Regions from separate parts of the Pseudoalteromonas sp. HL-AS2 genome, predicted to be linked through region 3. Evidence: predicted binding sites of a transcription regulator. Region 3 holds the regulator's gene; each other region holds the start of a gene.
The links. The regulator sigma-54, encoded in region 3, starts transcription at its own class of promoters, with help from an activator protein. The targets are predictions, from matches to a motif close to GTTGGCACGNNNNTNGNNT.
Positions count from the first base shown of each region.

Region 1: a site for sigma-54 is predicted at 1,523-1,541, ahead of RB215_RS06755 (EF-hand domain-containing protein). Genes of this name have one in related genera too.
Region 2: a site for sigma-54 is predicted at 1,294-1,312, ahead of RB215_RS02865 (DUF2726 domain-containing protein). Genes of this name have one in related genera too.
Region 4: a site for sigma-54 is predicted at 1,442-1,460, ahead of flgJ (flagellar assembly peptidoglycan hydrolase FlgJ). Genes of this name have one in related genera too.

Region 1 covers NZ_CP133571.1:1,405,204-1,408,343, forward strand. Annotated here, with positions in the region: gene RB215_RS06745 (energy-coupling factor ABC transporter permease) at 1-455, opposite strand, end outside; gene xthA (exodeoxyribonuclease III) at 460-1,266, opposite strand; gene RB215_RS06755 (EF-hand domain-containing protein) at 1,581-2,102, shown strand; gene scpB (SMC-Scp complex subunit ScpB) at 2,255-2,845, shown strand; gene rluB (23S rRNA pseudouridine(2605) synthase RluB) at 2,842-3,140, shown strand, end outside.
Region 2 covers NZ_CP133571.1:598,387-601,526, reverse strand. Annotated here, with positions in the region: gene arcB (aerobic respiration two-component sensor histidine kinase ArcB) at 1-102, opposite strand, end outside; gene folE2 (GTP cyclohydrolase FolE2) at 316-1,236, shown strand; gene RB215_RS02865 (DUF2726 domain-containing protein) at 1,352-1,948, shown strand; gene mtnN (5'-methylthioadenosine/S-adenosylhomocysteine nucleosidase) at 2,056-2,763, shown strand; gene RB215_RS02855 (cobalamin biosynthesis protein) at 2,764-3,140, shown strand, end outside.
Region 3 covers NZ_CP133571.1:2,664,388-2,667,527, reverse strand. Annotated here, with positions in the region: gene ptsN (PTS IIA-like nitrogen regulatory protein PtsN) at 1-277, opposite strand, end outside; gene hpf (ribosome hibernation promoting factor) at 282-569, opposite strand; gene RB215_RS12430 (RNA polymerase factor sigma-54) at 596-2,089, opposite strand; gene lptB (LPS export ABC transporter ATP-binding protein) at 2,159-2,884, opposite strand; gene lptA (lipopolysaccharide transport periplasmic protein LptA) at 2,881-3,140, opposite strand, start outside.
Region 4 covers NZ_CP133571.1:838,359-841,498, forward strand. Annotated here, with positions in the region: gene flgH (flagellar basal body L-ring protein FlgH) at 1-263, shown strand, start outside; gene RB215_RS03970 (flagellar basal body P-ring protein FlgI) at 276-1,370, shown strand; gene flgJ (flagellar assembly peptidoglycan hydrolase FlgJ) at 1,498-2,493, shown strand; gene flgK (flagellar hook-associated protein FlgK) at 2,495-3,140, shown strand, end outside.

The DNA.
Region 1 (3,140 bases), 1.3 Mb from region 3:
ATTTTTATACAGGCGATAAACCCAGCCGTAATAAACGCACATACAAATATATAAACAAAAAAGTGGCGCGGTAAATACTGATAACTAACAATAAAAGCCAAGTAGCTCAATAAAATAGGAATAAATGCGCCAATAAGCAATTGCACTGGCAGTAACTCAAACTCAATTAAACCAAATGCGGCTAATAGCGCCGTTGCCAGAACACTACTTAAAATAGTTAAACGCCAACCGAGTATAAGTGTAGCTGCAGTAATACCTAAAATATGTAAATCAAGGCCCGTTAAAATACCAGCTTTAATGCGCCATAAAACAGCAAACACCAACGCACATGCAAGTACTCCTGTTTGGCGTATGGGTACATTGTAGAGTGCTTTATAGGTCGCTTTATCAATACTAAATAAGCTTATAGCGATTACAAGGGCCCAAAGTAGCCCTTGCATTGGGAGGCTAAGCATAGGGTTATTTAAATTCAGACCAAATAGGGGCATGATCCGATGGCTTTTCGATGCCACGTAATTCGTAATCTATACCTGTGTCTATACAACGCGCGGCTAGCTCATGTGTTGCAAGTACAACATCAATTCGTAGGCCACGGTTATCTAAAAACCCTTTTGAGCGGTAGTCAAACCACGAGTATTGATCGCTGGTTTCTGGGTTTTGCTCTCTAAAGGTGTCTTTAAAGCCCCAATTAAGTAATGTTGCCAGCCATTCACGCTCTATCGGTTGAAAAGAGCATTTACCGGTTTTTAACCAACGTTTAGCATTTACTTCGCCAATACCTATATCTAGGTTGGTAGGTGAAATATTAATATCGCCCATTACAATCACGTCTTCATCAGGGGTATGATTTGTTTGCAGGTGGGTCATTAAATCTTTATAAAACTGACGTTTATATGGGAACTTGGTTTCGTGATTAATGTTTTCACCTTGCGGAAAATAACCATTCATTACCGTTAAATCGCGGCCATTGTCTTGCTCTATGGTAACACTAATCATGCGCTTTTGTGATTCTTCAGTATCAGTGGCAAAGCCTTTAAATACCGATTTAGGTTCTTTTTTGCATAACATAGCTACGCCGTAATGGGCTTTTTGGCCATGATAGTAAACGTGATATCCCATTTTTTGTACATCTTCTAGTGGGAACGCTTCGTCATGAACTTTAATTTCTTGTAGGCCAATAATATCGGGTTGATGTTTGTCGATAATAGCTTGTAATTGATGAAGACGCGCACGCAGACCATTGATATTGAAAGAAATCACTTTCATAGCATATACCTTAAAATTGGTTCTATATAATGCGTTAAATTATATCAGTAAATACACTTACATAACACGCCCGAAACAAGGAAGTTATTGGCTGAACTTTTAAGTGTAAAAACACTCGCTGTAATGTCCGGTATTACACCAATATTTTTTGCAAAAATTACAAGGCATGAAGCAAAGCTTTCATTACTATAATGCGCTACGTTAGTTTTTTATTTATGTTTTTGTTGTAACTAATTGATTTTAATAGATTAGCGTTTTTGGCATTTAACTTGTATTAGTTAAAGTGACATTAATTAACTACAAGGATACGTCTTATGAAAAAGTTAACATTAGCCTCTACTATTTTAGCAACGTTAAGCTTAGCAGCTTGTGCATCTAACCAAGGGTTAGATAAAATTGATAGTGACTTTGCAAGTTTAGATAACGATAGTGATGGTTTTATTTCGAAAGTTGAAGCCGATGACGATAATATTTGGCAACACTTTTCAAATATTGATACCAATATGGATAATCAAATAAGTCGCAATGAATTTAATGCGTACATGCAATTAAATACCGGAAAAGTTGCCACAGACAGTGAAGTAAGCGAATCAGCATTTAAAGCGGATATTACTAAATTTGATAAAATACAAAGCAGCTTCTCGAGTTTAGATAACGATAAAAGTGGCTATATTTCGGTTGAAGAAGCAGACGATGATGATATTTCAAATCACTTTGGCTATATGGATTTAAATAAAGACAAGCGTGTTAGCAAACGTGAATTTGTAACTTACATAAAAAAATATCGCAATGCAGTCGCTGAAGACGACGCACTTAAAAGCGCCAATAACAGCTAAGCACACCATTTTAAAGTGTGAGGAAGGAGCCAGTGCTGTGCACTGGCTTTTTTTGTGGCTTTGATTTACTAAATTGCTCGATATGTTTTCCTACTTTGCTGTAGTTCTGGCATAATAGTTGGCTGTGTGTGTTTATTAGTTTAAGAGCGTTTATGGTGGGTCGGCGAGTTAGTGATGAGCAATTAATTGAGATCATTGAAGCGGCGATTTTTGTTGCTGACAAACCATTAAGTAAACGTCATCTAAAGGATGTTGTTTTAGCCGATTTAGCAATATCTATGGTGCGTATAAACGATGCAATAATAGCAATACAAACACATTTTCAGACCCGTGGTATTCGTTTGGTAGAAGTAGGCAGTGGTTATCGTTTTCAGGCATGTAGTAGCTTAAGCCCTTGGCTAAGTAATTTATGGCAAGAACGCGCGCCCAAATATTCGCGTGCTTTGCTCGAAACATTATCGCTAATTGCTTATAGGCAGCCAATTACACGCGCCGAAATTGAACAAGTGCGTGGTGTTACTACGGGGTCAAATATTATTAAAACACTACTCGAAAGAGAGTGGGTTAAAGTGGTAGGCCACAAAGAAGTGCCGGGTAAGCCGGCGCTATATGCGACTACTAAACAATTTTTAGATTATTTTTCGATAACAGGTTTAGATAATTTACCTGCCTTGCCAGAGCAACAGCAAAGTAAAATTAACCAGTTATTAAGTGATCCTTCTGTGAGAGAACCATCCGAATGAGTGTTATACAAGGTGAAAAGTTACAAAAAGTCCTAGCCCGTGCTGGCGTAGGCTCACGCCGTGAAATGGAAAAATACATTGATGCAAACCGCGTTAGCGTTAACGGCAAAGTGGCTAAATTAGGCGATCGTGTTGAAGAAACAGATTCAATTCGCGTTGATGGCCATACAGTAAAAATTGAAGAAAAAGCGGATAGAATTTGTCGCGTAATTATGTATAACAAGCCTGAAGGTGAGTTAAGCACGCGTAAAGATCCTGAAGGTCGTCGTACTGTATTTGACCGACTCCCTCGTAT
Region 2 (3,140 bases), 1.1 Mb from region 3:
CAATAACAAAGCATAGCAAATGGCTGCAGTTTTAAACTCACCAAACCGAGTTATTAAACTAGAAAGAACTCGAGCCCAAGGGCTCAAAGAAGAATCGGTCATATATCAGTGTGTCTCTTAGCTTAATTACAAAAAGGTTTAAATTGCATGTTATGGTTAATTTTAGCATTTTCTATCAGCTATTTTCAGGTTGTGCGATAAAAACTCTAATATTTATTGTTTGAATCATTAGCTGGCTACAACTCATCATTCCAGCAATAAATTATTTAGTGTAAAATGCGGCGCTTTATTATTGCTAATAACGAGTAACACACCATGCAAACTAATATGCCCGATATAGCTAACACGGCTCCCGCCTTACAAACTGGTACATTAGACTGGGTGGGAATGGGTGAAATTGAACTGCCATTTATTTTTGAGTCGCATGGCATAACGCCAGTTACTGTTAATGCTAAAGCCCGCGCTTTTGTAAACTTACACAAAGAAGATGCAAAAGGCATTCATATGTCGCGCTTATTTTTAGCGCTCGACACGCTCTCTACTGAGCAGCAAGTTAATCCTCAAACATTGGCTCAAGCGCTCGATTTTTTTATTAGTAGCCACGAAGGCTTAAGTGATAAAGCACTTATAGAATTTAAGTTTGAATTACCACTGCGCCGTAAATCGTTATTAAGCGGCAAGGCTGGCTGGAAAAGCTACCCCGTTATATTAACCAGCACAATTGAACAAGGTGTTATTAATTACGAGCTAAGTGTTGATGTAACCTATTCATCAACTTGCCCATGTTCAGCGGCACTTGCGCGTCAGCTGATACAAAATGCATTTGCCGAAAAATTCAGTCAAGAAACCCTCTGTCAAAAAGAAGCACTAGAATGGCTAGGTACTACGCAAGGTATTGTAGCCACCCCACACTCGCAGCGCTCAATTGCTAATGTAAAAGTAAAGCTCGACAGTAATATTACTCAATTTGACGTAGTTAATTTAATTAACACGATTGAAGATGAATTAAAAACGCCAGTACAAGCGGCAGTGAAACGTGAAGATGAACAAGAGTTTGCCCGCCTAAATGGTCAAAATTTAATGTTTTGTGAAGATGCTGCTCGTAAAATTAAAGCGCTACTAGAAACACAGCAATACAGTGATTACTGGTTACAAATAAATCATTACGAATCGCTGCATGCGCACGACGCACTCGCTATTGCAGTTAAAGGCGTTGCTGGCGGTTATAGAGCTTAAGTTCTTATTTTGCAGTATTCAATATCCATACGGAAACATACTACTTAACTAACTAATTTAGGCACGTTAATTGCTTTACTTAAGCAGTGTCAATTTGTTGTTATGGAGTTACCGTATGGAATTCGCTTTATTATCAATTTTAGTATTAGTTGTTGGGGCCTCTGTTATTGCGTCAAAGTTTAACGATGATGGCGGAAACCCTTACCCTTTTACCCGCAAGCAAAATGTATTTACTCAAGTAGAAAGTGCTTTTTTAAATTTATTAGAACGCGCAGTGGGCGATCAGTATAAAATTGTTAGTCGTGTAAAACTAATCGACGTGATTGATTGCAAACAAGGTTTATCGGCAAAGTCTAAGCGTGCAGCAATGGCTAAAGCTAAAAATAAACAGCTTGATTTTGTGCTAGTCGATAAAGAAAAAATGACCATAGTGGCAGCCGTAGACTTAGTAAACAATGCCAATAAAGATGGCCATAAAGCACAACGCGACTGGTTTGTTAATGGCGCATTAGAGGCCGCTGGCATCCCGCATATTCGTATGAAAGTAAAATCAGGCTATCGCCCAAGTGAAGTACGCGACGCTATTATGTTTAAACTCGGCAAACCTGCGGCTACGCAAACAGCTCGCCCTATTCGTACCCGAGTTCAAAAACCAGCGGTACTATCACCTTCTCAAGCTAAAGCGCACTCTACAGCACTAGCCGAAATTTAACGTAAATAACATAATAAAAAGCGAGCAAAGTAAAACTGCTCGCTTTTTTGTTTTTTAGCGCTAACTTCACGTATAATCAGCGCATTCAAACTCAGGAACTTAACACTATGAATGTTGGTATTATTGGCGCAATGGAGCCAGAAGTTAAAATTTTGCGCGAAGCAATGCAAAATCCACAAACTTTAACTAAAGCTGGTTTTACTTTTTATACCGGTGAATTAGCAGGTAACACAGTAACATTGGTTCAATCTGGTATTGGTAAAGTAGCATCAACTATTGCAACTACATTACTTATTGACAACTTCGCCCCTGATTGCGTAATTAACACCGGCTCTGCCGGCGGCTTTGATCCGTCATTAAATGTGGGCGATGTAGTTATTTCGTCAGAAGTTCGTCATCATGATGTTGATGTAACTGCCTTTGGTTACGAAATAGGTCAAGTACCACAAATGCCAGCAGGTTTTGCAGCACACCCTAAATTAGTGGCTGCCGCAGAGCAAACTATTGCGCAAATTAGTGACGTAAAAACCTTAGTTGGTTTAATTTGTACCGGCGACATATTTATGTGTGACCCAATACGTATTGAAAAAGCCCGTAGCGACTTTCCTACAATGCTTGCAGTAGAAATGGAAGGGGCATCAATTGCGCAAACCTGTCATACACTTAATACACCGTTTGTGGTTATTCGCTCGATGTCAGATATTGCCGGCAAAGAGTCGCCGCAGTCGTTTGAAGAATACCTAGAAACAGCATCAATCAATTCATCTAAAATGGTAGTGGCGTTACTTGAAAAGCTAACGGCAGTTTCACTGTAAATGCTCAGCAATATGGTTCAAAATCACTTGGACTTTATTGTATTTATAATGGCGCTCCTTGCTGAGCGCTTTTTACCACTTGTTAGTTGGTATCATCCTAACACCGCTTTAACGGCTATTTTTAGCGCTATTGGTAAGCGTATTTATAAAGCAGCAGAACCCAATAGCTATCAATATTTAGCCGCAGCCCTTGCCAGTACACTTATTTTAAGTGTGGTACTTATTATTATTGTATTACTACTGGAATTTGCATTTTACCCTGAATTACTCGCCGGGCTTATTTTATATTTATGCCTTGAGAGTAAAGCTATTGATAAAAAAGCACTACGTATTGCTAAGCTTACCAAACAAAACCAAAAATCTGCCGCCCGTGAGCT
Region 3 (3,140 bases):
CAATTGCATCAAAATTAATAGCGGTTTCGCTTATTAAAATTAAGGCAAGAGGCTCTTGTGCCCCGCTCATACGGCCATGTGGAATTGCTATTCCTCGGCCAATACCGGTACTACCTAGCTTTTCTCTTGCCAATAAAGCAGTGAGAATATCTTGCTGAGGTAAATACGGCATTTTTTTATGCGCGAGTTCACTGATGAATTCTAAAATTCTTTTTTTACTATTAAAAAGGACCACAGCTTTGCTGCAGTCCTGGCATATAAGTGAGCTTAATTTCATAGTGTTAGTGTCGAGCAAACTTCTCTTTGTGTTTAATTACTTGACGATCGAGTTTGTCAATCAACGAGTCAATGGCAGCGTACATATCTTGGTGTTCGGTCGATGCAAATAGCTCAGCGCCACTTACAAAAATTGTTGCTTCAGCTTTTTGACTTAATTTTTCTACATCGAGAATAACATGCACATTAGTTATGTGATCTGAGTGTCTTTGCAGCTTTGCAAATTTATTATTTACATAGTCTCTTAATGAGTCTGTAATGTCTACATGACGACCAGTTAAGTTTAGTTGCATCAGCATTTTCCTCTTTGTTGTACGTCTTAAATCAAGCTTTTACGTTGATTCGACGGGGGAATAGCCAGAGATTCGCGATATTTTGCAATTGTCCGTCTAGCTACTTTAATTCCTTGCTCAGCCAATATATCTGCAATCTTGCTATCACTCAATGGTTTGGCTAAGTTTTCTGCAGCTATCAACTTTTTAATCAAGGCACGTATGGCAGTTGATGAACATTCGCCACCATTTTCGGTGCTTACATGGCTTGAAAAAAAGTACTTAAGCTCAAAAATGCCACGTGGAGTGTGCATATATTTTTGCGTAGTGACCCGTGAAATAGTCGACTCGTGCATTTCAACTATTTCGGCAACATCGTTTAAAACCATAGGTTTCATGGCTTCTGGGCCATGTTCAAAAAACGCTTGTTGCTGCTTAACAATACAATTAGTTACTTTCAGGAGGGTTTCGTTTCTACTTTCTAGGCTTTTAATAAACCATTTAGCTTCTTGTAAGTGCGAGCGAATAAATTGGCTGTCACCGCTGGATTTTACTGTACGAGACATAGCCGCATATTGGCTGTTAACACGTATTTTTGGCATGCTATCTGGGTTTAGCTCTACCACCCAGCGGCCTTTTATTTTTTTAACAGACACGTCAGGTATAACGTATTCAGACTCTTCTCTGACAATAGTATCCGCAGGCTTAGGGTTAAGCGTATGAATAAGTGTCATTATTTCTTTAAGCTCTTCTTCTTTGAGCTTAGTTTTTTTCATTAACGTACGATAGTCGCGAGCAGCGAGTAAATCGATATGATCAGTTAACACCATTTTTGTTTCGTTAATATAAGGGGTGTCTTTATCAAATTGATTTAATTGAATGCATAAGCATTCTTGCAAGCTGCGAGCTGCAATACCAACAGGATCAAATAATTGAATGCGCTTTAGCACTGCTTCTATTTCATCTAGTTCTACTTCGTGTTCGTCATCACTTTCTTGATTAAAGCTTGCTAAAAGGTCTTCGCAACTGAGGGTTAAAATACCAGAGTCATCTACGGCTTCAACGATAGCTATGGCAATAGCTTCGTCGGTAGGGCTAAAAGGGGTGAGCTGTAATTGCCACATTAAGTATTCATGCAGGGTTTCGGTTGATGCACCTTGATAAATAGATTCATCTTCAGGCATTGGCCCTGATGAAGAGGCAGGCGCTGCGCTCATATATTCATCCCATGATACATCCATGGCCATGTCGTCGCTTATGGTGTCTTTATTTAGTGCTTCACCGCTATCTTGCTCATACTCGCTTGGGGTGTCGTCAGCAGAGGCGCTAACAGTAATGTCATCTGCTTTTTGCTCGTTTTTACCTGCTGATTCTTCCGTGTAATCTTGTTCATCAACTTCAAGTAATGGGTTGCTATCAAGTGCTTCTTGTATTTCTTGCTGGAGATCCAAGGTACTAAGCTGCAATAAGCGAATAGCCTGTTGCAGTTGCGGAGTCATTGTAAGTTGCTGGCCCATGCGCAGCTGTAATGATTGCCTCATTTATCTCTAACAATCCTTATAAATTGATATGATTAATCTTAGCAGATGCTTATAGTAATAACATAAATATTACAGTTTGAACTGCTCGCCTAAATAAACATCACGTACTGTTTTATCGTTTAATACAAATTCAGGAGTACCAGATGCAATTAGCTCCCCATGAGAAACAATGTAGGCTTTTTCACAAACATCAAGGGTTTCCCTTACATTGTGGTCGGTAATTAGTACGCCAATACCACGATTTTTAAGGTGTTCTATAATTTTTTTAATATCGAGTACTGAAATGGGATCCACGCCAGCAAAGGGCTCATCAAGCAATATAAATTTAGGATCTGCAGCTAAAGCACGTGCTATTTCTACGCGGCGACGTTCACCACCAGATAGCGCCATACCTAAGCTGTCGCGAATATGTTGCAGGCTAAATTCGTCCAATAAACTATTTAGGGTTTCTTCCCTGGCTTGTTTATTTAGTTGCTTACGCGTTTCTAAAATAGCCATTAAATTTTGATACACAGTGAGCTTTCTAAAAATAGAAGATTCTTGTGGTAAATAACCAATACCTAAACGAGCACGGCTGTGCATAGGAAGTAAGGTAATATCGTTATCATCAATTAATATTTTACCTTTGTCGCTAGGTACTAAGCCTACAATCATGTAAAAGGTAGTGGTTTTACCTGCGCCATTTGGGCCAAGTAAACCAACAATGCTGCCAGCTTTTACTTCAAGTCCTACATTTTTAACAACTTCACGGCCTTTATAGCTTTTTGCTAATAGCTCTGCTTTTAATGTACTCATGGCTGACCTTTATTGAGTTTTTGTTCTTTTTTTACGTCTACAGGCACTAAAATAGTGTGTACCCGATCAGTTGAGTTTTCATCTTTTTCAGCACTTATAAGCTGTTGCTCTATATCATAGGTGATGCTTTTAGCCGTAATTTTTTGCCCAGCTTGAGAAATGTTTGCATCTCCTACCAGGGTTAAAAAACGTTTCGCTACATCGTAACGTACTTCGTTAGCGCTGGCGCTCATGACAGTGCCATCTGCTTGCTTTT
Region 4 (3,140 bases), 1.4 Mb from region 3:
ATATATCGGTAAACGTAATGCGTGTTTTACCTAATGGTAACTTAGTTATTCGCGGCGAAAAATGGCTAACGTTAAACTCAGGCGAAGAATTTATTCGTTTAGAGGGATTAGTAAGGCCAGAAGATGTAACTGCAGACAATACCGTACAGTCAAATAGAATTGCTAATGCACGAATTCAATATTCGGGCAAAGGGCAAACTCAAGAAGCACAAAGTGCCGGTTGGCTAACACGCTTTTTTAGTAGCTCACTTTTTCCTTTTTAGAGGACATTCATTATGAATGTATTTAAAGTTTTTTGTTTAATGGTGTTACTTGGCTGGCAACTTCCTGCCATGGCCGAGCGCATTAAAGATGTGTCTATGGTTGAGGGCGTACGCTCAAACCAATTAGTAGGCTATGGCCTAGTTGTTGGCTTACCTGGTACGGGCGAGCAAAGCCGATTTACCGAGCAAAGCTTTAAAGGCATGTTAAACAGCTTTGGCATTACGTTACCAGCAAGCTTAAAACCAAAAATTAAAAACGTGGCTGCGGTTGCAGTGCATGCAGAGCTACCGCCTTTTAGAAAGCCCGGGCAAACTATTGATATTACCGTATCGTCTATTGGTAGTGCAGGTAGTTTACGTGGTGGTACTTTACTACAAACCTTTTTAAAAGGGGTCGACGGCAACGTATACGCTATTGGCCAAGGTAGTTTAATTGTAGGTGGTTTAGGCGCAGAAGGGCTTGATGGCAGTAAAGTCGTTATAAACACGCCAACAGTGGGGCGTATTCCAAATGGCGCAACCGTTGAGCGTGCAGTTAAAAGCCCATTTATGCAAAACGACTATATTACTTTTAACTTAAATCGCCCAGACTTTACTACCGCTAAGCGATTAGAAAAAACCATAAACGATTTAGTTGGCCCAAATAGCGCCCAAGCACTCGATTCAGCGTCTATTAGAGTGATTGCCCCAAGAGACGCCTCGCAGCGCGTGTCTTACTTATCAACGCTCGAAAACCTAGAATTTACCCCAGCAGATACAGCGGCAAAAATTATCGTTAACTCGCGTACCGGTACTATTGTTATTGGTAAAAATGTAAAGTTGCAACCAGCTGCTATTACTCACGGTGGCTTAACAGTAACGATTGCAGAGCAGCTAAACGTATCGCAGCCTAATGCTTTTAGCGATGGCGATACCGTTGTTACCCAGCAAAGTATTATAGATATAAAACAAGACGACTCACGGGCATTTGTATTTAACCCCGGAGTTAGCCTAGATGACCTAGTACGCGCTATAAACGAAGTAGGCGCCGCGCCTGGCGATTTAATGGCAATACTAGAAGCCCTAAAAGAAGCTGGCGCAATAAACGGCCAGCTAGTTGTAATTTAAAACAACGTAATGCTATCGGTGGTCAGTTTTAAAAGCTGGTAACCGATGGCATTTTGCTTAACACCTTCCCCTCTGGCTCAATTTTTGCATTGCTTTATACATTATTCATTATTGTGTCAAAAAGCTGATGGAAACAAATCATCTCGATAAGCAAAACTTTTTTGATTTAGGTAACTTAAACGCTTTGCGTAAAGACGCCCTAAACAGTGGCGACGCGTCTAGTGATGCCTCAAAAGCGGCTCTCAAAAAAGCAGCGGCACAATTTGAAGCCATATTTACGCAAATGCTGCTTAAAAGCATGCGCAAAGCCAGCGAAGCCTTCGAAGATAAAGAAAGCCCATTAAATTCAAGTAGCGTAAAGTTTTTTGAAGAAATGCACGATCAGCAACTTTCATCAGAGCTCTCGTCTAATGGCTCATTAGGGCTTGCCGACTTAATAGTGCAGCAACTTTCTCCTACGGCAAAAAATTACACCCCAGCTTCAGTACTCAGAACCAGTAACGATCTTTTAAGCGATCAGCGTGCTGGCATAGAGTTGCCGCAGCAACAGCGTAAAAAAGCCGTAACTGAGCCTGTAGATAAAAGCGCTATGAACACCGAAAAGCCAGAAGTAGCTAAGCCAAACTTTGAAACGGCCGAAGAATTTGTAAGTTCGGTATGGGAGCATGCTAAAACAGCGGCTAAAAAAATTGGTTTAAACCCAGCCGTTATGGTGGCTCAAGCAGCGCTTGAAACCGGTTGGGGTAAGCATATTATTAATAAAAGCGACGGTAACAGCTCAAATAACTTATTTAATATTAAGTCAGATAAAAGCTGGCAGGGCGAAAAAGCTAACAAAGTAACCTTAGAGTTTGAACAAGGCGCTGCAGTTAAAAAACAAGCCAGTTTTAGGGCTTACGACTCAATAAAAGACAGCGTAAACGACTTTGTTGATTTTTTAACTCAAAATCCACGCTATCAACAAGCATTACAAAATACCGCCAAACCGGCAGTGTTTTTAGACTCATTACAACAAGCCGGTTATGCAACAGACCCAAATTATGCGGATAAAATAAAGCGCGTACTTAACAGTAGCGAGCTTAAAAATATTGCAACAAACGTGATCCGCCAAGGAGTAAAGTAACATGTCGTTTAATTTATTAAACATTGCTAATTCAGGAATAAGAGCAAACACTGATCTGTTGCAAACAACCAGTAAAAATATTACTAATGTAAATACCGATGGCTATGTGCGCGAGCGTACAGAGCATGGCACCATGATCGGCAATCAAGTTGGCAAAGGTAATACTTACAGATTGCTTAATGAATTTGCACAAAAACAATTAAACCGAGACACCTCAAATAAAACGTTTTTTGATCAGTTTGTAAGTGAAGCAAACCGGGTCGACACCTTATTTTCGCAAGAAGCGAATAGCTTATCGACCGGTATTAATTCGCTATTTAATAACGTGCAAGAAGCGCTTAATCAGCCATCGTCAACGGTTGCACGTTCGTTAGTAATGACTAACGCCGACAGCTTAATAAGCCAAATGGATAGGTTGTCGGGAATAGTGCTGGATCAAAAAAATGTTGTAAATGAGCAGCTCGAAATATTCTCCGATGAAGCCAACACCTTAATTCAAAAAATAGGATCGTTAAACCAACAAATTGCTGGTGTTAATGGTACTAACAACGCATCAGCTGCAAGCGGCACATATAATGAGCGCGATAAAGCGATTCGCGATTTATCAGAGTTAATCGACATTGAAACGCTTGACGGCCCTAATGGTG